3 regions of the Haliea sp. E17 genome follow, and region 3 is predicted to be linked to each of the others. Evidence: predicted binding sites of a transcription regulator. Region 3 holds the regulator's gene; each other region holds the start of a gene.
What was found. Region 3 encodes PhoB, which activates phosphate uptake and scavenging genes when phosphate is short. Its sites were predicted from a motif close to TGTCATAAANNTGTAACA; they were not measured.

Region 1: a site for PhoB is predicted at 5,568-5,585, ahead of ACNKU3_RS02515 (esterase-like activity of phytase family protein). Genes of this name have one in related genera too.
Region 2: a site for PhoB is predicted at 4,951-4,968, ahead of ACNKU3_RS19490 (alkaline phosphatase PhoX). Genes of this name have one in related genera too.

Annotation. Positions count from the first base shown of each region.
Region 1 is NZ_JBLWFK010000001.1:572,641-579,580, reverse strand. It holds gene ACNKU3_RS02550 (AAA family ATPase) at 1-357, shown strand, start outside; gene ACNKU3_RS02545 (group II truncated hemoglobin) at 417-890, shown strand; gene ACNKU3_RS02540 (esterase/lipase family protein) at 925-2,223, opposite strand; gene ACNKU3_RS02535 (hypothetical protein) at 2,577-2,897, shown strand; gene ACNKU3_RS02530 (YchJ family protein) at 2,910-3,311, opposite strand; gene ACNKU3_RS02525 (YebC/PmpR family DNA-binding transcriptional regulator) at 3,301-4,017, opposite strand; gene ACNKU3_RS02520 (trypsin-like serine peptidase) at 4,284-5,429, shown strand; gene ACNKU3_RS02515 (esterase-like activity of phytase family protein) at 5,676-6,940, shown strand, end outside.
Region 2 is NZ_JBLWFK010000009.1:4,059-10,998, reverse strand. It holds gene truB (tRNA pseudouridine(55) synthase TruB) at 1-693, shown strand, start outside; gene rpsO (30S ribosomal protein S15) at 850-1,119, shown strand; gene pnp (polyribonucleotide nucleotidyltransferase) at 1,179-3,305, shown strand; gene ACNKU3_RS19495 (FAD-binding oxidoreductase) at 3,448-4,917, shown strand; gene ACNKU3_RS19490 (alkaline phosphatase PhoX) at 5,126-6,664, shown strand; gene ACNKU3_RS19485 (hypothetical protein) at 6,772-6,940, shown strand, end outside.
Region 3 is NZ_JBLWFK010000002.1:806,373-813,312, forward strand. It holds gene ACNKU3_RS06745 (substrate-binding domain-containing protein) at 1-363, opposite strand, end outside; gene phoU (phosphate signaling complex protein PhoU) at 531-1,253, opposite strand; gene phoR (phosphate regulon sensor histidine kinase PhoR) at 1,268-2,536, opposite strand; gene phoB (phosphate regulon transcriptional regulator PhoB) at 2,558-3,259, opposite strand; gene ACNKU3_RS06765 (2-oxoacid:ferredoxin oxidoreductase subunit beta) at 3,465-4,517, opposite strand; gene ACNKU3_RS06770 (2-oxoacid:acceptor oxidoreductase subunit alpha) at 4,522-6,387, opposite strand; gene ACNKU3_RS06775 (FAD-dependent oxidoreductase) at 6,384-6,940, opposite strand, start outside.

The DNA of each region.
Region 1 (6,940 bases), on a different contig from region 3:
GTCGGCGTGTTCCTGCGCGTACTGGAGTATTTCAACGGCCTGCTGTTCCTGACCACCAATCGCACCGATGATATCGACGAAGCGATTGTATCGCGCTGCATCGCAGTGATCAGGTATGCAGTCCCGGATCGGGAGGATCGCCGCAGAATATGGGCTGTCATGACAGAACAGTTCGGCCTGGATATTGCCGCTGTCCTGCTCGACACCCTGGCGGATCTTTTCCCGGAGGCCAGTGGCAGGGATATCAAGGGGCTCACCAAACTGGTTGCCAAGTACTGCCACCACAAGTCAGTGGCGCCCACGCTGGAGGTGTTTGAACGCTGCAGTATATTTCGCGGCTTGCGCATCCAGTCCTGAATTGTGAATTACAATCAACCGGAAGTTTCGACAAAATCCTGCCAAGGTGGACAACAACTTTGACCGAGTACCCTTCCAGCAACGCCTCTTCCACTGGGGAAGCACCTGCCTACGGGACCGGCGATGCCACCTACCAGGCGGCCGGCGGCCTGGACGGCATTACCCGGCTGGTCAATCGTTTCTATGACAACATGGAGAGGTTGCCCGAGGCCGCTGCCCTGCGCGCCATGCACCCGGAGGATTTGACCGAGTCGCGCCAGAAGCTGGTATTTTTTCTCTCCGGCTGGATGGGCGGCCCCAAGCTGTATGCCCGGCACTACGGTTCGATCAGTATCCCGAAGGCACATGCACACCTGCCGGTAGATCAAAGCAGCAGGGACGCCTGGCTTCACTGTATGGCACAAAGCCTGCTGGAGCTCGACTACCCCGCGCCCTTCCGCGACTACCTGCTGCAGAAACTCGCCATTCCTGCCGAGAGCATCCGCCTGATGTGCGAATTCCACCAGTCGCAGCCAGGTTCGACTGATCCCTGAGCAGCCGGGGCATCGACCGACCGGGGCTACGCCGCTAATTCCACGGCGGGTCCCACTCCTCGGCTTTGACGTCGGGTCCGGGGCGACCAACGAAGTCCTTGCGCTTCTTGCCAAGCAAGTGACAGGCGACCAGGCGCTGGGCATTGTTCATGAGTGGCAGGCTCGCGTGCAGGCCGGTGGCCAGGCTCAGGCCCCGGTCCACGATTTCAAGCGCACCAAAATCCGCTCGTGAAACACAAACCAGGTGCCTGGCGTCCAGGAACGGTGGTTTCGCGCCGAGATACGGCACCGTGCTGTCACCGGTAAGCACCCTTTGCGCAACCGAAGCCCCCTCTTTGTCATACAGGTTTATGACGTCGCGATCATCATTGAGGTCAAAATGAATCCGGTCGCCAGACAGGAATTCGACCTCGGTTCGAATGCGCGTCTTCGCGTCGATGCCCACGATACACAGCCAGTCCTTCTGGGAAAGACCGGCCCCGGACAGGTCGAGGGTTTTCTGGCGTTTGAGAAAACTCCCGGCACCACGCAGAAACTGCTCAAATAGCGCTTCGGCGTTCTCCTTGCGTTCAGAGGATTTTCCCTGTCCGTACATCCGTATGTATTCGCTGATACTCTGCACCACGGACCTTTGCCAGTTGCTGGAATCGAAGAGGTCCACATTGCTTCCGGAAGCCGCAGCCGCGCCTTTATAGGACGGGACCAGGTGATAAATACTCGGGGTCACCCGAGCCGATTCACGCTCGCGGATGGGAGAGGTCTCCCCGTTGAGGTTGTCACCACCCCGCGTCACCTTGACGACGGCTTCGTGGGAGCCGAGAAAGGGAGTCCCCAGCGTGGCGACCTTGCCGACCCGGGCGGGTTTACCCGCATCTATGCAATGCGCAATATAGCCGGCCATGATGAGACCGCCCATGGAGTGGCCCACGAGGTTGACCTTGGGGTCATCTGCATAGCCGTCGCGATCATAGTGACGCAGCAGTTTTGTCCGCTCTATTACCTCCTCGACAAACGCATCGAGCAATTGCACGCAGTGTGCAAGCGGCTGCCGCCAGTCATAGGGAAACTGGTATACCGGGGTGGGTTTATCCGGCTTGAGCGTCAATTCATGTCGCAACGCGGCGACCAGTTCGTCATATATCAGCCCCACGACCCGTGTACTGGTCACACGGGCGGGTTCGCGCGCTTCGTAGAGGAGATTGTCCGGGTGCAGGCTGATCCGGTCGAAGTTCTTTTTGCTACTGCCGTTCCAGAGAAGTTCGGGATCGAGGGGGTAGCTGTCCATAAGGGTGCTGCCGGTAATACCCGGCAGGACGATCACTGGATTTATCATTGGAGCCTCCTTGCTGCATTTCCAGTTATTGTTTTATAGACCAGAAATGTTGCACGTGTGGTTTCTGAGCCGGAGAAATACGAGGAAATGCCAATCAGTCACTTGCCAACTGATACGGGCGGGGTAAATGCGGGGGACGCCTGGCACATTACCAGTGCCACTTCGGGATGGGCGAGGTGTATGTTGTGGAGCAACTCGCCCAATACAAGCGGAATCGGCCAGATCACCTATACTGGTCGTTTCAATTGCCGGGAGTGTAATCGATGCAAAAACGCAAAGGCCTTCCTGTCCTGTTGGCTGTATTTTTAAGCCTCGCTGCTAGTCAGCTCCGCGGCGCATTGCCGGAGCACTCCGTGGAAGAATTCAACCAGTGCGTGGAGGATTTTTGCCGCTGGAGCAGCAACGACAAAAACGAGGACATCTGGGTCTGCAGCAAGGAGCGACTGGGTTCCTGCTGCCAGGAGGCGGGGAGCAGCTGCGAGACCGGCTGCCCCCGGGACCCATCGGCAAGGCAATTCAACAGCTGCGCGAAACTCTGCCTTAGCGCAACGAAAAAATGTTCAGCGGGGCAGTTTATCCTTCAGGAGGTACCCCCCGCGGAGCCCAACGAACCCGCAGAGGGCAGGAGTTTCCAGATTCCCGGCGTCGAGTACGAGGCAGTGCGGCGGCCCTGAGCCCACGGTCCTCTAGCGGTGATCTCCATCCCGGTAGTACCAGCGACCGTCGATTTTCTCGAAGCGGCTCAGTTCCTGCAGGCGGTAGCCGCTACCGCCTGTCTTGAACCGGGCGACAAACTCCACGGTGCCTGACTCGTCGTTCTCTCCACCGGCATCGGTGTGCAGGATTCGCAGGCCTATCCAGCGCTGCGCCGGGTCCAGCCGGACGCGCGATGGCCGCGTTTCAGGGTGCCAGGTAGCTAGCAGGTAATCGGCCTCGCCGCGGGCGAAGGCGGTATAGCGCGAGCGCATCAGTTGCTCGGCGGTCACTGCCGGTGCATCGCCCGCAAGCCGCGGGCCACAACAGTCCGCAAAGTCCTGTCCACTGCCGCAGGGGCAGGACGCATCGTCCTGGCGCTGCTCAGGCGTCAACGTTGTGGTACACCTTCTGGACATCCTCGACATCGTTGAGCATATCCAGGAACTTCTCGAACATGGCCTCGTCGTCGCCGGAAATCGGGGCAGTCTCTTTGGGTACGAACTGGATTTCCTCGATCTCGAAATCGATATCCCCGAAGGCCTCGTTGAGTGCGCTGCGCGCCTTGGCAAATTCGGTGGGTGGGGTGAATACCGTGATGTTGCCAGCGCCGGACTCGATGTCTTCCACTTCCACATCCGCCAGCATCAGCGCTTCGAGTACCGCCTCTTCGTCGTCGCCGGCGAAGACGAAGATGGCGCAGTGGTCAAACGAGTGGCTGACGCTTCCGGGGGTACCGAGTTTGCACTTGGTCTTGGTGAAGCACTGGCGCACATCGCCAATGGTGCGGTTCGGGTTGTCGGTCAGGCAGTCGACGATAACCATGCAGCCGCCGGGGCCGAAGCCCTCGTAGCGCGCCACCGCGAAGTCCTCACCGGCGCCGCCCTTGGCCTTGTCGATGGCTTTTTCGATGACGTGCGCGGGCACCTGGTCCTTCTTGGCCCGATCGATGACGCTGCGCAATGCGAGGTTGCCCGCGGGATCGAGGCCGCCCTGCTTTGCCGTCACATAGATGACGCGCGCATGTTTGCTGTAGACCCGGGCCTTCTGGTCCGAGGTCTTGGCCATGGAGTCTTTTCGGTTCTGGTATGCTCTACCCATGATTCGTGGTCCGCAAAAGGGCGGATTTTACCCGAAAATCGACGCTTCGCCAGACCGGAATTGCAGGTGGCGAGCCGCCACCGCCAACCTGGCGAATAGCGGGACGGGCTCCCGCCGCCGGCGGGCAATTATTCGCCGGCTTGTCGCGATATTGGATATCTGCTAATAAAGACAGTAGCCGGCCAGTGCAGGAAGCACCCTTCGGCGGACTTGCGTCTACCTGTACGCAATCCATGGAGAATAATAACCGGGACGGAGACAAACATATGAGCACCCCCTACCTGAGAACCCTCATCGCCGGCGTCATTGCCGTTACCCTACCGGTCAGCGCATTTGCCCAGGCGCCACAAGCTGCTGATCGCGCCAGGGAAGTGGCAGCCGTGAAAGCCTTCTGGACCGCAAGCCGCATCGCCGCCGCCCAGCCACGGGACCTGGTCCTGGACGGGCGCGGCCTGGCCTACCTGCGCGGCAAGGGCGGCAAACTGACCCCCTACGGCCACTCCAAACCCGCCCTGCCGGAACCCCTGGCCAAAGGCGGGGGAGGGGGCGGTGGTGGCGGCAAGGGCGGTGGCAAACCCGGTGGCGGCAGCGGCGGCTCCGGTTTTGACAATGTCGTCAACGCCCAGTGGACCAATGGCGGCACGGTGCAGACCGCCGCGGGGCGCATCCTGTTCGTCATGGGCACAGACTACTACGTCTGCTCCGGCACCCTGGTCAACGATGGCGAAACCAGCAGCGACCGCAGTATTATCCTCACCGCTGCCCACTGCGTTTACGACGACGTCGCCAAAGCCTTCGCCAGGTCCGCCATCTTCATCCCGAACCAGGCCGGCACCAGCGGCGCCGGGACGGATTTCAACTGCGCCAACGACCCCGAAGGCTGCTGGGTGGCGGATTTCGGCGTGGTCAGCAAGGACTGGGATGCTGCGGTATTCCCGGCAAACATTCCTTGGGATTACGGCTTCTACGCCATGGGGACCAATACAGATCCCCTGTACTTTTCCAACGACGGTCGCGACGTCGCGATGGATAAAATCATCACCCCGATGGAGGTCTCCTTCGCCGGCGCGACCCTGAACACCTACACCCGCGCCCTGGGCTATTCCTACAGTGACGACCCCAACTTCATGTACTGCGGGGAACCGGTCACCGGCAGCAGTTACGACGGACTGCTATTGCCCAATTGCGGCATGTCCGGCGGCGCCTCGGGCGGGCCCTGGAGCCAGTCGCAGGCTGTCGATCTCGGCACAGGCCCGGTGATATCGGTCAATAGTTACGGTCCCGCCTACGGCAAAAAATACATGGGCGGGCCGCGACTGGATAACAACGACGCGCAATGCCTGTTTGAAACCGCCAAAAAGGCACCGGTGGGCAACACGACAGGCATTGTCGACTGCCTGTACAGTAAATAGCCCATAACCCACTCAAGCACTTGCCACAAACACCCGCTCCGGCGGGTGTTTTTGTTTGCGCAGGGGCACAGCACGCTGGCCGATCCAGCTATCCATAAACCCGGCGCCACCCCCCTCCGGCAAATATATTCACACTGCCTTCACAAAATCGTCACACCTCCTCCCTAGCGTGTTAGGGCATTTGCGCACAACAAAAATGGCTTTCGGCCACACAAACCCATGAAGCACTCCCCCTCTGGAGGAACAATGAAACTGTCAAATTCGAAGCTGTTTTCCCTGAAAACCCTGTCCCTGGCCACCGCGGTCTCCGCGGCTGTACTCAGCCTCGGTGCACAGGCAGCCCCGGGCGGGCTCGGCGCAGCCGTATTCAAAAAACTCAGCACACTGGATGTGATGGCCGGCAACGGTTCCGGCGTTGCCGAAATCACCGACGCATCCGCCGATGGCAAGCAGCTGGTGTATACCGATTCCCCCAACGAGGAAATCGGCTTTGTCGATATTTCCAACCCGGCCCAGCCGAAAGCCGATGGCGTGGTCGCCGTTGGCGGTGAACCGACCAGCGTGATTGTCGCGGGCAAGTACGCGCTGGTCGGCGTCAATACCTCTCCCAGCTACGTCGCGCCGAGCGGCAAGCTGGTGGTGGTCAACCGCTTCAGCCGCAAGATCGTCGCCGAGTATGAACTGGGCGGCCAGCCCGACTCGCTGGCCCTGGCCCCCAACGGCCTGCGCGCGGCAATCGTCCTGGAAAACGAGCGCGACGAAGACCTCAACGACGGTCTTCTTCCCCAACTTCCGACCGGCACCCTGCTGATCGTCGATATGCAGGGCAACCCGGGCAAATGGAAAATCCGCGAAGCGGACCTGTCGCCGGTCGCGGCCAGCGCCCCCAACGGCGATGACCTGGAGCCGGAATTCGTCGACATCAACAAGCAGAACGAGGCCGTTGTCACCTTCCAGGAAAACAATTACCTGGCGGTGATCGACATGGTGTCCGGCCAGACCATCAGCCACTTCAGCGCCGGCTCGACCACCATCAATAATGTCGATTCCGCAGAAGAAGACCTGATCAATTTCGACAGCACCCTGGTAAAACGTCGCGAACCCGACTCCGTGACCTGGATCAGCAACGATGTCTTCGCCACCGCCAACGAGGGCGATTACGAAGACGAAAACGAGATGGAGGGCGGCAGCCGCAGCTTCACCCTGTTCCACCAGAACGGTGAGGTCCAGTTCGAATCGGGCGAATCCTTCGAGCACTGGCTGGCCTCCGCCGGCCACTACAACGAAGGCCGCTCGGAGAACAAGGGCTGTGAGCCGGAAGGTATCGAGTCCGGCAAGTTCGGCAGCCGCAGCCTGCTGTTCGTCGGTTCCGAGCGCTGCAATGCCGTCGGGGTCTACGACGTCAGCAGCGGCTACCCGGAACCCCTGCAGATCCTGCCCACAGGCATCGGGCCGGAAGGCCTGAAAGCCATCGGCCCGAAAAAGCTGTTCCTGGCCTCCACGGAAACTGA
Region 2 (6,940 bases), on a different contig from region 3:
TTTGTACTGGGTGCGATCACCGCGAGCGGTGACGCCGATGGCGAATTGCTGGAAGAACACGACGCCAGCGCGGTTACCGAGGCGGAGGTCGCCACTGCCCTGGAACAGTTCCGCGGCGAGATCGAGCAGGTGCCGTCGATGTTTTCCGCGATCAAGCGGGACGGCCAGCCCCTCTACAAGCTGGCCAGGCAGGGCATAGAAGTCGAGCGCGAGGCGCGCCAGGTGACTGTCAAACACCTGGAATTGCGCGCCTTCCGCCCCGGGCCCCGCGCCGAGGCAGATATCTACCTCGAGTGCAGCAAGGGCACCTACGTGCGGTCGATCGCCGAAGACCTCGGCCGGGTGCTGGGCTGTGGAGCCCACGTCAGTGTCCTGCGGCGCACCAAGGCGGGTCCGTTCGCGCTGGAAGACAGTGTCAGTTTGCCTACACTGGAGAGTCTGAAGCAGAACGATGAGCTGGCGCAGATGGATGCGTTCCTGCTGCCAGAAGATACCGCGTTGCGGGCCCTGCCGCTGGTCGAGCTCACCGAATCCGGGGGTTTCTACCTCCGCCAGGGCCAGCCGGTGTTGGTGCCAAATGCGCCCTGTAATGGTATTGTGCGCGTCGCCCTTGAGAGCGGCGAGTTCCTGGGGGTAGGCGAAATATTGGACGACGGGCGCGTGGCGCCGCGTCGATTGGTGGTCAACCGGTAACAGGCACGCGCCGGCCGGTACACCGATAGCGCAGGGATGCGCGGTAAATTGCCGCCGGAAGGTGGCTGGAACCTGTCTGTTAATCTGCACGGACAGGCTCATTTCTTAACCTCGGGTGAAAAAGCCCGACGCAGATTACGAAAGAGGAATGTAAAAATGGCTTTGAATGCTGAGCAAAAAGCGGCAATTGTAACTGAGTACCAGCAAGGCGAGGGCGATACCGGCTCTCCCGAAGTACAGGTAGCGCTGTTGAGTGCGAACATCGACCAGCTGCAGGGACACTTCCAGCAGCACAAAGGGGATCACCATTCCCGTCGCGGTCTGATTCGCATGGTAAACCAGCGCCGCAAGTTGCTGGACTACCTGAAGCGTAAGGACGCAGCGCGCTACACCGATCTGATCAAGCGCCTCGGCCTGCGCCGCTAAATCGCTCGAAATACCGGGGGCTTGTCCCCCGGTTGTCATTTAAGAATTGGAGAAAAAGAGTGAATCCAGTAACTAAAACTTTCCAGTACGGTGCTCAGACCGTCACCCTGGAAACCGGCCGTATCGCCCGTCAGGCGACCGGTTCGGTCCTGGTGACCGTCGAGAACACCTCAGTACTGTGTACCGTGGTGGCCGAAAAGGCCCCGCAGCCAGGCAAGGATTTCTTCCCCCTGGGTGTCCATTACATCGAGAAGACCTACTCCGTAGGCAAGATTCCCGGCGGCTTCTTCAAGCGTGAAGCACGTCCCAGCGAGAAAGAAACCCTGACCTCGCGCCTGATCGACCGCCCCATCCGCCCGCTGTTCCCCAACGGTTTCATGAACGAAGTACAGGTTGTTTGTACCGTCATGTCAGCGGACAAGACAATCGATCCCGATATCCCCGCGATGATCGGCACCTCCGCAGCCCTGGCGATTTCCGGCGTGCCCTTCAACGGCCCGATCGGCGCCGCCCGTGTCGGCTTTAGCGAAGCGCAGGGTTACATCCTCAACCCCACCTACGAGCAGCTGAAAGCGTCCAAGCTGGACATGGTTGTCGCCGGTACCGCCGACGCGGTCCTGATGGTGGAGTCGGAAGCCAAAGAGCTCACCGAAGACCAGATGCTGGGCGCGGTGCTCTACGCTCACCAGGAAATGCAGGCAGTCATCCAGGCGGTCAACGAACTCGCCGCAGAAGCTGGCAAGCCGCGCTGGGAATGGCAGGCGGAAGCAGTCAACGAAGAGCTGCTGGCTGCCGTGGAAGCCCAGGTCAAAGCCGATCTCGGTGAAGCCTATCGCATTACCGAGAAGGCCTCCCGCTACGCGCGCGTTGACGAAATTCGCTCTGCGGCCGTGGCCGCACTGGTGGTCGAGGGTGGCCCCAGCGAAGATGACGTCAAAGGCATCTTCAAGAAGGTCGAGAAAAACCTCGTGCGCAAGCGCATCCTGGCCGGTGAGCCGCGTATCGACGGCCGCGACAACCGCACCGTCCGCGCCATCGCCTGTGAAGTCGACCTGCTGGCCAAAGCCCACGGTTCCGCGCTGTTTACCCGCGGCGAAACCCAGGCCATCGGTGCCGTAACGCTGGGTTCCACCCGCGATGCGCAGATCATCGATGCGCTGGAAGGCGAGCGCCGCGATCCCTTCATGCTGCACTACAACTTCCCCCCCTACTCGGTGGGCGAAGCTGGCCGTGTCGGCTTCACCAGCCGTCGCGAAATCGGCCACGGCCGCCTGGCCCGCCGCGGCCTGGCCGCGGTACTGCCCGGTGAGGAAGAGTTTCCCTATACCGTGCGCGTGGTGTCCGAGATCACCGAATCCAACGGTTCCAGCTCCATGGCTTCCGTCTGTGTCGGCTCGCTGGCACTGATGGCCGCGGGCGTACCGCTGAAGGCGCCGGTTGCCGGTATCGCCATGGGCCTGGTCAAGGACGGCAACCAGTTTGCGGTCCTCACCGATATCCTCGGTGACGAAGACCACCTCGGCGACATGGACTTCAAGGTCGCCGGTACCGCCGAGGGCGTCACCGCCCTGCAGATGGACATCAAGATCGAGGGCATCACCGCCCAGATCATGGAGACCGCACTGGAGCAGGCCCAGCAGGCCCGCCTGCACATTCTCGGCCAGATGAACCAGGTGCTCGCGCAGCCGCGTGAAGTGACCTCCGAGAATGCGCCTTCCATGGTGACCATCAAGATCGATTCCGACAAGATCCGCGACATCATCGGTAAAGGTGGCGCGACCATTCGCTCCATCACCGAGGAATCCGGCGCGACTGTCGATATCGACGACGACGGCACCGTGCGTATCTTCGGCCAGGATTCCGCCGCCCGCGACAAGGCGCTGGAACTGATCCAGGAGATCACCGCGGAAGCCGAAATCGGCGCGGTTTACACCGGCAAGGTTGCCCGTATCGTCGACTTCGGCGCGTTCGTCACCATCCTGCCCGGCAAGGACGGCCTGGTGCACATCTCCCAGATCGCCAACGAGCGAGTGGAAAATGTGTCCGACCACCTGACCGAAGGCCAGGAAGTGCGGGTGAAAGTGCTGGATGTAGACCAGCGCGGCCGCATCAAGCTCTCCATCAAGGAGCTGCTGGAAGACGAAGGTGAGGGCGAAGCCGCCGAGGCCGAGCACACCGCCGACTGATCCGGCAATCGCCATCCCGAGGGGGTGTACCTGTGGTACACCCCCTTTTTTTTGCCTGCTCACTGCCCGCCCGGGCAGACTGGCGAGTAGCTGCCCAGCGTCTATCCTGCTAAGAGGCTATGACCACAGGGAGGGGGATAGCATGCAACGACGCAAGTTTTGCCAGGCCGCGCTCGGCGCCGGCCTGTTGGTAACACCGACGCTGGCCTGGGTCAGTGCGGCCAGGGCACAAACCGCGATTGCCGCAGTCACCCTGGACGGCGCGCCGACCCAGCTCGAGGCCGCCGCCGTGCGCGACCTGGCAGCCGCCCTGCAGGGCGAGCTGCTGATGGCGGGGGACGCGGATTACGATGTGGCGCGCAAGCTGTGGAACGGGATGCACGACAAGCATCCGGCGTTGATCGCGCGGGTGGCTGACAGCGCGGATATCAGCAAGGCTATCACCTTCGCCCGCGAGCGCAGCCTGCTGCTGGCGATCAAGGGCGGCGGGCACAGCTGGCCCGGCAAGTCGGTCTGCGAGGGCGGGCTGATGATCGACCTCGCGGAAATGCACGCCGTCACGGTGGATACCCTGGCGCGCCGGGCGAGTGTCCAGGGTGGCGCCCTGCTCGGCCAGCTGGATTCCGCGACCCTGGCCAAAGGGCTGGTCACCACGGCGGGGGTGGTGTCGCACACCGGGGTGGGTGGTTTCACCCTGGGAGGGGGCTTTGGGCGGCTCAACCGCAAATACGGCCTGGCTGTCGACAACCTGGTTGCCGCAGAGGTCGTGACTGCCGATGGCGTAGTGCGCCAGGTAAGTGCGGAGGAAGAGCCCGACCTGTTCTGGGCCCTGCGCGGTGGCGGCGGCAATTTCGGGGTGGTCAGCCGCTTCGACTACCAGCTGTATCCCTTCGACCGCAATGTCCTTTCCGGGGCGATCACCTGGCCCATCGAACAGGCCCGGGAAGTCCTGGCATTCTATCGCGACTGGTACCTCGGCCTGTCCGATGACTGCTATGTCGGGCCGACCATGGCGACGACTCCGGACGGTACCTCCTTTATCCTGATGGAGGTGGTCTACGCCGGCGACCCCGCGGCGGGGGAGAAAGAACTGGCTCCCCTGCGCCAGTTTGGCAAACCCATGGAGGATGGCATCAAGGTACAGGACTACCAGGTCATGCAGACCTGGGAGGACGCCACCTTTCACCACGGCATTCGCTCCTATGCCAAGAACGGCATGGTGAAAGCCATTGGCCCGGAACTGGTCGACGCGATGCTGGAAAGCTTCGTGCCGGATCCGCGGCTGGCTTTCTTCACCCACACTGCGGGAGGCGCGGTGAAACGGGTTGGCGAGCTGGACACAGCTTTTCCCCACCGCAAGGCGGAGACCATGATGATTGTCGCGGGTGCGTGGACCGACCCGGCGCAGGACGCGGAGGCCATGGCCACCTGCCGCGAATGGTTCCGCCAGTTGGAACCGTTCACCGGGGGCTACTACGACAATATCGAGTTCGAAGGTGCGGCCGCCGCCGGCAACTACGGGCCCGCCTACCCCCGGCTCTCGCGGATCAAGGCGCAGTACGATCCCGGCAACCTGTTCCGCCTGAACAGCAATATCCTTCCCCAGGCCTGAACGCATCCCGCGCCGGCAGCTGCTGGCGCGGGATGTCACAAAGCTGTCACTCAATCGCCATCTGATCGTTGCAGGACTGTAACAGGCCCTCAGTAACGTTTACGCCGCACGACGCTTGTTTCACTGCCGGGCCGAAGCGTCACTTTCCCAGGTCCGCGCAAAGCTAATTGCAGTACACACACGTCACCTGATCCAGGAGAGAACACTGATGTCCAAATTTACAAAGGGTATGCTTGCCGCGGGCGTACTGCTCGCCAATGCCCAGATGGTTTCCGCAGACAATGCCCGCCAGCAGGGCGATATCTTTTTCTACCCGCTGACCCAGTCTGCAGCCGTTGCGACTGTCGAAGGTACCACCGGCAAGAAGTCACACTTCAATGAGCTGAACCACCCTTGGCAGACCCCGCCCGGCGTGTCCCAGACCAACCTCACCAGCATGAGTGAGATTGAAGCTGATATTAATCAGTCAGTGGTGCGGGTTGTGAATCAGGGTACCAGTGCAACCATGTGGGACATGATAGCGTTTGACCCGACCGGCCAGTACATCTTCATCCCCCACGAAACTCCCGTGGGTGCCGGTGTGAGCCGCTATGACACCATGACCGATACCACTGTCATGCTGTTCTCCGGTGACGGCAATGGCCTCAGCGGTGATTGGGGCGAGGAAGGCAGCCCGACTGACTTCGGCGCGTTTGACCCCTCCACATTTACCCCTAACGGCACCCTGCTGCTGGCTGAAGAGTGGGCTGGCCAGGGTCGTGTCATCGAGGTACTGAACCCGATCGCCGCCAGTGAAAATGGCGCAATCATTCGTGAATTAACTGGTATTCCCAATGTAGCCCATGAGGGTCTGCGCTTCAGCCACGATGGCGGAGCCCTGTACTTCGTCGACGAGTGGAACTCCGGTTCATTGTACAAAATCGTATTTAACGACGCGGAAGATTACTCTCAGGGCGGCACCTCCTATGTCCTGCAGGTGGATGACTTTATCGCCAATGGTGGTGATGCGGCCGCGAACTGGGACTCCGGAGTCAATGCCGATATCCGCACTGGCGCTGCTACCTGGATCGAGATTACCGGCACTGCCACTGACCCGCTGAAAAACGGCATCTCCAGTGACTGCGGTAACCCCGACACCTTCGGCGGTCGCTGTGCCGCCGACGAACTTGACGGTACCCCCTTCGGCCGTCCGGAAGACATGGAAGTGTCCTACACCCGCAGCGGTGACACAGTGGTCTACTTCGCTGCGACCTCAGAGCATTCCGTGTACAGCGTGATCGAAAACGGCGACGGCACGGCGCTGGTACAGGTCCTGGTCAGCGATGCCGAGACGCCGAAAAACCTTGGCTTCCCGGGCACTACCGCCATCCTGAACTCACCGGACAACCTGGCCCAGGACATGTACGGGAATATCTTCGTGATCGAAGACCAGCCCAACGGCGGCGACCGTGGCGGCGATATCTGGTTTGTTCGTGACACTGATCGTGACGGTGTCGCCGAATCCCTCGACCACTTCCTCAGCCATGTGGTTGACGGCGCGGAAGCGACCGGCATGATCTTCAACCCGGTCAGCCCCGACGAGTTCGTGGTGTCCATCCAGCACCCGGACAGCACCGACCTGGCCAAATACCCGGAAGGTTTTGGTGACGCCCTGTGGAAATTCGATATCTCTGAAGTCAACGAACCGAGAGAGTTCGAGCGCAAGAGTAATCGCGACCACGACAAGTCCAAGAAAAAGAGCAAGTAATTCCGGCGCTTGATTCTCAAGGCTTCATACCGCCGCGCTGAATGCGCGGCACTCCCTGGCGCCCACGCTTTTGTGCGGGCGCCTTTCACGTTTTACGGATCCCGAAAATGAGTGTGAACAAACGTATCTCCCTGCTATTTCTTTGCGGAGCCGGGCTGTTGAGCCAGGGCTATTCCCCGGTGCTCCAGGCCGAAGCGGAACAGTCCGTGCCCTACTACGAACAGAACCTTGCCTTGCTAAAGGACAATGAAGGAGTGCGTCCCGCAGCGATTCCCG
Region 3 (6,940 bases):
CAGTTTGTACTGGGGCGCCTCGCGCGAATTGGCGACGGCAATACCGTCGTAGCCGATCAGCACTTCGACGATATCCTGCACGCCGTTCTTCTGGCAGTCATCGAATTCGCTTTTCTTGATCCGCCGCGAGGCATTGGTGATATCCGGCGTGGAGGTGCCGACACCCTTGCAGAACAGTTTCAGGCCGCCACCGGAACCGGTGGACTCAATCTTCGGGGTCTTGAAACTGGTGGAGCGGCCGAAGCGTTCGGCCACTACCGTGGCAAAGGGGTACACCGTGGATGAACCGACGATACTCACGGTATCCCGGCCCTGTGCCTGTACGGTGAGTGGGGAAATTGCAATTGCGGCCAATGCCACCATGCTCGTCAGTCGTAACTTCACTTGCGGGTGCTCCCATTTTGCGGCGTGGGTGAGCTGGCGCTTTTTCCAGCCCGTGACGCCGGCCAGTCTAGTCAGCAATTGTTACCGTTATATGACAGCGCCAAGTCTATATAATTAAAGGCAATTTTCCAAAAAGAGCAACTGCCTCACTTCTCGTTCACCTTGTCGAGGAAATCCTCCAGGGATTTCTGGTGGCGTACATCGCGGCCGCGTACCAGGTAAATCACGTGCTCGGCGATATTCGCGGCGTGGTCGCCGATGCGCTCGAGGCTGCGCAGCGCCCACATCTCGTTGAGGATGGAACCGATCTGCCGCGGGTCCTCCATCATGAAGGTGACCAGGGAGCGCATGGCGCTGCCGTATTCCTTGTCGACATCGTTGTCTTCCTTCACCACGCTGACCGCCTGGTCGAGATCCAGGCGGGCGAAGGCGTCGAGGGCCCGCCGCAGCATCGCGGCCACGTGGTTGCCAATGGCGCGGATCTCGACGTAGCTGGAGGGCGACGCGCTCTCCTCGGCCAGTCGCAATGCCTGGCGCGCGACTTTCACCGCTTCGTCGCCGATGCGTTCGATATCGGTGTTGATCTTGATCACCGTGATGACCAGGCGCAGGTCGCTCGCCGCGGGCTGGCGCCGGGCAAGAATGGTGGCGCTCTCGTCGTCGATGCGCATTTCCATCTGGTTGACCTCGTGATCGCGGTGGATGATTTCCTCCGCGATACCCGAGTCCCGGGTGATCAGTGCTTCCACCGCCGAGTTGAGTTGCTGCTCCACCTGGCCACCCATCTCCAGCAGGTGATTCTTGATCTCCTCCAGTTCCGTGTTGAACTTCTCGGAAATGTGCTGCTTGTAGTCGTCCTGTTTCAACATCAGTCTCGCCTCCTTCAGGCTCGTCCCGGAAAGACCAGGGTGAACGTGCTGCCCTTGCCCAGTGTGCTCTTGATCTCCAGCCGCCCGGCGTGCGCCGCGGCGACGTGCTTGACGATGGCCAGGCCGAGCCCGGTGCCACCGGTCGCGGAAGACCTGCTGTCATCCACGCGGTAGAAGCGCTCGGTCAGCCGCGGTATGTGCAGCGGATCAATCCCGGCGCCTTCATCGACCACCGACAGGCGATAATCATCGCCCTCCCGCGACCAGGTAGCAAGGACCGGCCGCCCCGCCCGCCCGTATTTATAGGCGTTTATCACCAGGTTCGACACCGCGCTGTAGAGTTCGCGGTAATCGCCCTGGATCCTGTCACTGCAATCGATTTGCAATTGCAGGGGGTTATCGGGATGCAGGTTGGTCATTTCATCCTGCAATTCGTAGAGCAGGCTGCCGATATCCACCTGCTCGTTTTTCTCCTCGCGCTCGGTGGTTTCGATCCGCGTCAGCCAGAGCAGGTCCTTGAGCAGGTTCTCCATACGCTCCGCCTGCCCCGCCATCTGTTCCAGCGCCCTGATATAGGGCGGCGGTAACTTGCTGGTGTCCGTCAGCAGCGTCCCGAGGTAACCGGTTATCACCGTCAGCGGCGTGCGCAGTTCGTGGGACACGTTACCGACAAAATCCCGGCGCATACGTTCGGTGTTGACCCGGTCGGAAATATCGCGAACGAACAGCAGGGTATCGCCCTCGGCAAAGCGCGTCGCCACCAGCATCAGGTGGACCTTGTGCTCGCCGCCGACCTGGAAGGTCAGGGGCTCGCGAAACTCCCCGGCGTGGATATAGGCATTGAAGTCCGGCGCCCGCACCAGGTTGGTCACCGCCTGCCCGACATCCTGGGGATAGCGCAACCCGAGTATCTTGCGCGCCGCATCGTTACACCAGCGAATTGAGTCGCCGTCCTCCAGCATCACTACGCCATCGCGCATGGCGCCAAAGGAATCCAGCAGGTAATCGACCGTCGATTGCAGCTGTTTGATCGAGGTGTTGGCGTGGCGCTCCTGGCGGTAGATATGGCCGACGATATCCGCCCAGTGACCATGCACGTCCGGCAACTTCTGGCTGGAATCCCGCAGCCAGTGTTCCACCAGCCAGGCCTGGTAGCTGGAAAACAGCAGCATCAGGACCGCCGCAACCAGCGCACCAGCCACCGCGCTGCCCAGGTACCAGCCGAGCAGCGCACCAGCCAGCAATACCAGGACAAGATGGCCCAGCGACGAAAACCACTTCATCGGGACAGCCCTTGTGCCAGGTCAGAGGCCCCGCGCGGAGAAACGATAACCGGTGCCACGCACGGTCTGGATGAGGCCGCTGTAATCGGCTTCGTCGGTTTGCAGGGCCTTGCGCAGGCGGCGGATATGCACGTCGACTGTACGCTCTTCCACATAGACATTGGCGCCCCAGACATGATCGAGCAACTGCCCCCGGGTATAGGCCCGCTCGGGGTGAGACATGAAGAACTGCAGCAGGTTGAACTCGGTGGGCCCCATGTCGACCGGATTGTCGGCGACAAATATCCGCCGGCTTTCACCGTCCAGCACCAGACCGTTTACCTCGAGTTTCCCCAGCTCCTGTCCCGGCGTGGAGCGCCGCAACAGGGCGCGAATCCGGGCGATCAGTTCGCGCGGCGCGAAGGGCTTGGTGATGTAGTCATCAGCGCCCACGTCGAGCCCCTGGATGACATTGTCCTCCGCCGTCTTCGCGGTCAACATGATGACCGGCACTTCCTTGGTGGTTTCCTCGCGCTTGAGGCGGCGCAGCAGTTCGATACCGCTGCCTCCGGGAAGCATCCAGTCCAGCAGGATGATATCCGGGCGGTCGTCCACGATACGGGTATAGGCATCCTGGATGTTGTCCGCCTCCAGGACGTTGTAATCGGCGATCTCCAGCGCCATGCGCAACATATCGCGAATGGCAAATTCATCATCGACAATCAGTACGCTACGTTCAGGCATGCCTGCAGTATTTCCTCATGGGCTTGTGGTGCAGGTATTACATGATGAAATTATGACATGCAGATTACAAAAGTGCCTCATCTGCAATATCTGGCAATTTACTGCCCGGGTAGCGGTGATTGCGCGGCTGTTATTGTGGGGTTGCGCGCAACATCACCGCCACCCGGCGGTTTGGAGTGAGAGTGTGCCGGCCGCTCCCGGGTAATCAGCGCAGGCTCGCGTTGATATTGCGCAGCACCTGGTTGCCGGGGCACAGGTCCTCTTCCGCCAGCCGGTTCAGCGGGCGGCGGGAGGTTTCCAGGGTCTCGTGCAGGTCGTGGGAACCCTTGTTCATGTAAATCAGGCCGGTGAGGATCTCGCCGGCACTGCGGTGCCGCTCCATGGTCATCAGCGCCGAGGTGCGATCGAAGGGATCGAGCTCTTCCGACAGCTTGTAGAGGTGGATGGACGAGCCGTCGTGCATGGTGACCTCATGGCTGAAGCCGGGCTGGTAATCGGTGGTGATTTCCTTGTGCATCGGCACGAAATCCACGGTACCCGTCGCTTCCATGTGATCGCGCACAAACTCGTAGCTCTTGGTGGAACCGGGGTTGTTGTTGAAGGTCACGCAGGGTGAGACCACATCGATCAGGGCGAAACCCCGATGCGAAATCGCTGCCTTGATCAGCGGCACCAGCTGGGTCTTGTCGCCGGAAAAGCTGCGGGCGACGAAAGTGGCGCCAAACTGCAGCGCCGCGGCGCACAGGTCCATGGAGGAAAAGGGATTGGCGTCGCCCTTCTTGCTCACCGAACCCTCGTCGGCGGTGGCCGAGTCCTGGCCCTTGGTCAGGCCGTAGCAACCGTTGTTCATGACGATATACACCATGTTCAGGTTGCGGCGCGCCACGTGGGCAAACTGGCCCATGCCGATCGAAGCGGTATCGCCGTCGCCGGATACCCCGAGATAGAGCAGCTCGCGGTTGGCCAGGGCCGCACCGGTCACCACCGAGGGCATGCGTCCGTGCACCGAGTTGAAACCGTGGGACTTGCCGAGGAAATAGGTCGGCGTCTTGGACGAACAGCCGATCCCGGAGAGCTTGGCGATTTTGTGCGGCTCGATCGACAGTTCGTGGACAGCCTTGACGATGGCCCCGGAAATCGAGTCATGGCCGCAGCCGGCGCAGAGCGTGGATATCGCGCCCTCGTAGTCGGCCTTGGTGTAGCCGAGGTCATTGCGCGGCAGTTCGGGATGGCGGAATTTCGGTAACTGGTAGCTCATGGTCTTATTCTCCGGCAGCCCGGGCGGCTTCCTGGGGCTCCTCCTCGATATCGGGTAACTGCATGCGGATCTGCTTGCGGATGTTGCGCGCGCTGATCGGGGTGCCGTCGAAGCACAGTACCGATTTCAGCTTGTCCGGGCCCAGTTCGAACTCGGCCATCAACAGGGTACGCAGCTGCGCGTCGCGGTTCTGCTCGATCACGAAGACCCGCTCGTGGGCATGCAGGAACTGCTCGACCTCGTCGTTGAAGGGGAAGGCGCGTACGCGCATCGCGTCGAGGTGAATGCCCTCCTCCGCCAGCGAATCCAGCGCCTCCACCGAAGCCTGCTCGCTGGTGCCGAAGTACAGCACCGCGATATCGGTTTTCTGCCGTGCGCGCAGGACTTCCGGCCGCGGCACGTGGTCCTTCATCGAGTCCCATTTGCGTATCAGGCGCAGCATGTTGTACTCATAGGCCTCGCCTTTCTCGGTGTAGACAGCGTATTCGTCGCGCGAGGTGCCGCGGGTGAAGAACGCGCCGCGGGTCGGGTGGGTGCCCGGGTAGGTGCGGTAGCAGATACCGTCGCCGTCCACGTCGAGGTAGCGGCCGAACTCGATGCCCTCTTCCAGCTGCTCGGCGGTCACCACCTTGCCGCGGTCGTACTTGCGGCTGTCGTCCCACTCCAGCGGCTCGGACATGTTGTCGTTCATGCCGAGGTCGAGGTCGGTCATCAGGATGATCGGGGTCTGCAAGCGCTCGGCCAGGTCGAAGGCCAGCGCGCCGAAGTCGAAACACTCCTTCGGCGTGGAGGGGAACAGCAGCACGTGCTTGGTATCCCCGTGGGAGGCGTAGGCGCAGGACAGGATATCGCCCTGCTGGGTACGGGTCGGCATGCCGGTGGAGGGGCCGGTGCGCTGCACGTCCACCAGCACCGTCGGGATCTCCGCGAAATAGGCCAGGCCGAGGAATTCGCTCATCAGCGAGATGCCCGGGCCGGAGGTCGCGGTGAAGGCCCGCGCGCCGTTCCAGCTGGCACCGATGACCATGCCGATGGCCGCCAGCTCGTCTTCCGCCTGGACGATAGCGTAGTTGCGCTGGCCGGTGCCGGCGTCGATGCGCAGGCGCTTGGCATATTTTTCAAAGGCGTCGACCACCGAGGTGGACGGCGTGATCGGGTACCACGCGGCGACTGTCGCGCCGCCGTAGATGGCGCCGAGGCCGAGTGCCGTATTGCCGTCGAGCAGGATCTTGTCGCCCACCGCGTCGGCGGTGCGCACGCGAATGCCCAGCGGGCAGTCGATGTTGGCCTTGACGTACTGGTGCCCGAGTTCCAGCGCGTGGATGTTCGGCAGGATCAGCTTTTCCTTGCCCTTGAACTGGTCGGCGACCAGGTCGGTCAGCACCTTGAAATCAATATCCAGCAGGGCTGCGAGGGCGCCGACGTAAATGACGTTCTTGAACAGCTGGCGCTGGCGCGGGTCCTTGTACTGCTCGTTGCAGATGGTGGTCAGCGGCAGGCCGATGATATTCACGTCGTTGCGCACCAGGCGCAGGTCCAGCGGCTTGGTGTTGTCGTAGATGAAATAGCCGCCCGGCTCCACTTCGCGGATGTCGTCGGCCATGCTCTGGGGATTGACCGACAGGGCGATATCCACGCCGCCGCGACGCCCCAGGTAGCCCTTCTCGCTCACCCGCACCTCGTACCATGTGGGCAGGCCCTGGATGTTCGAGGGGAAGATGTTTTTCGGGCTGACCGGCAGGCCCATGCGGAACAGGGCCTTGGCGAACAGGTTGTTGGCGCTGGCGGAGCCGGTGCCGTTGACGTTGGCGAACTTGATGACGAAATCGTTGACCGACTCGATTCGCTTAACGGAAGACTTCATCATCATGCGAGCACCTGCGACGCCTTGCTGACGTTATAGAGAAATTTCTGCATATCCCAGGCGGAGGTGGGACAGCGTTCGGCGCAGAGTCCGCAGTGCAGGCAGACGTTTTCGTCCTTGACCATCACCCGGGTGGTGGGCAGGTCCTCGGAGATGTAGAGGTCCTGTGCGAGGTTGCCGGCGGGCGCGCTGAGGTGCTGGCGCAGCTGCTCTTCCTCGGCGTTGTCGACAAAGCTGATACAGTCGGTGGGGCAGATATCCACGCAGGCATCGCATTCGATACAGCGGGTCTCCTCGAACACCGTCTGCACGTCGCAGTTCAGGCAGCGTTCCGCTTCCTTGTAACCGGTGTCGCGGTCGAAGCCCAGTTCCACTTCCATCTTGCGATCGCGCAGGCTCAGTTCCAGCGGCGCGTGGGGCACCGAGTAGCGCTTGTCCATCTCGATCGCGTTGTCATAGGACCATTCGTGCACACCCATCTTCTGGCTGAGCAGGTTGGTGCGCGGCGCCGGGCGCTCGGTGACCGGCTTGCCCTGGCAGAACAGGTCGATACTGACCG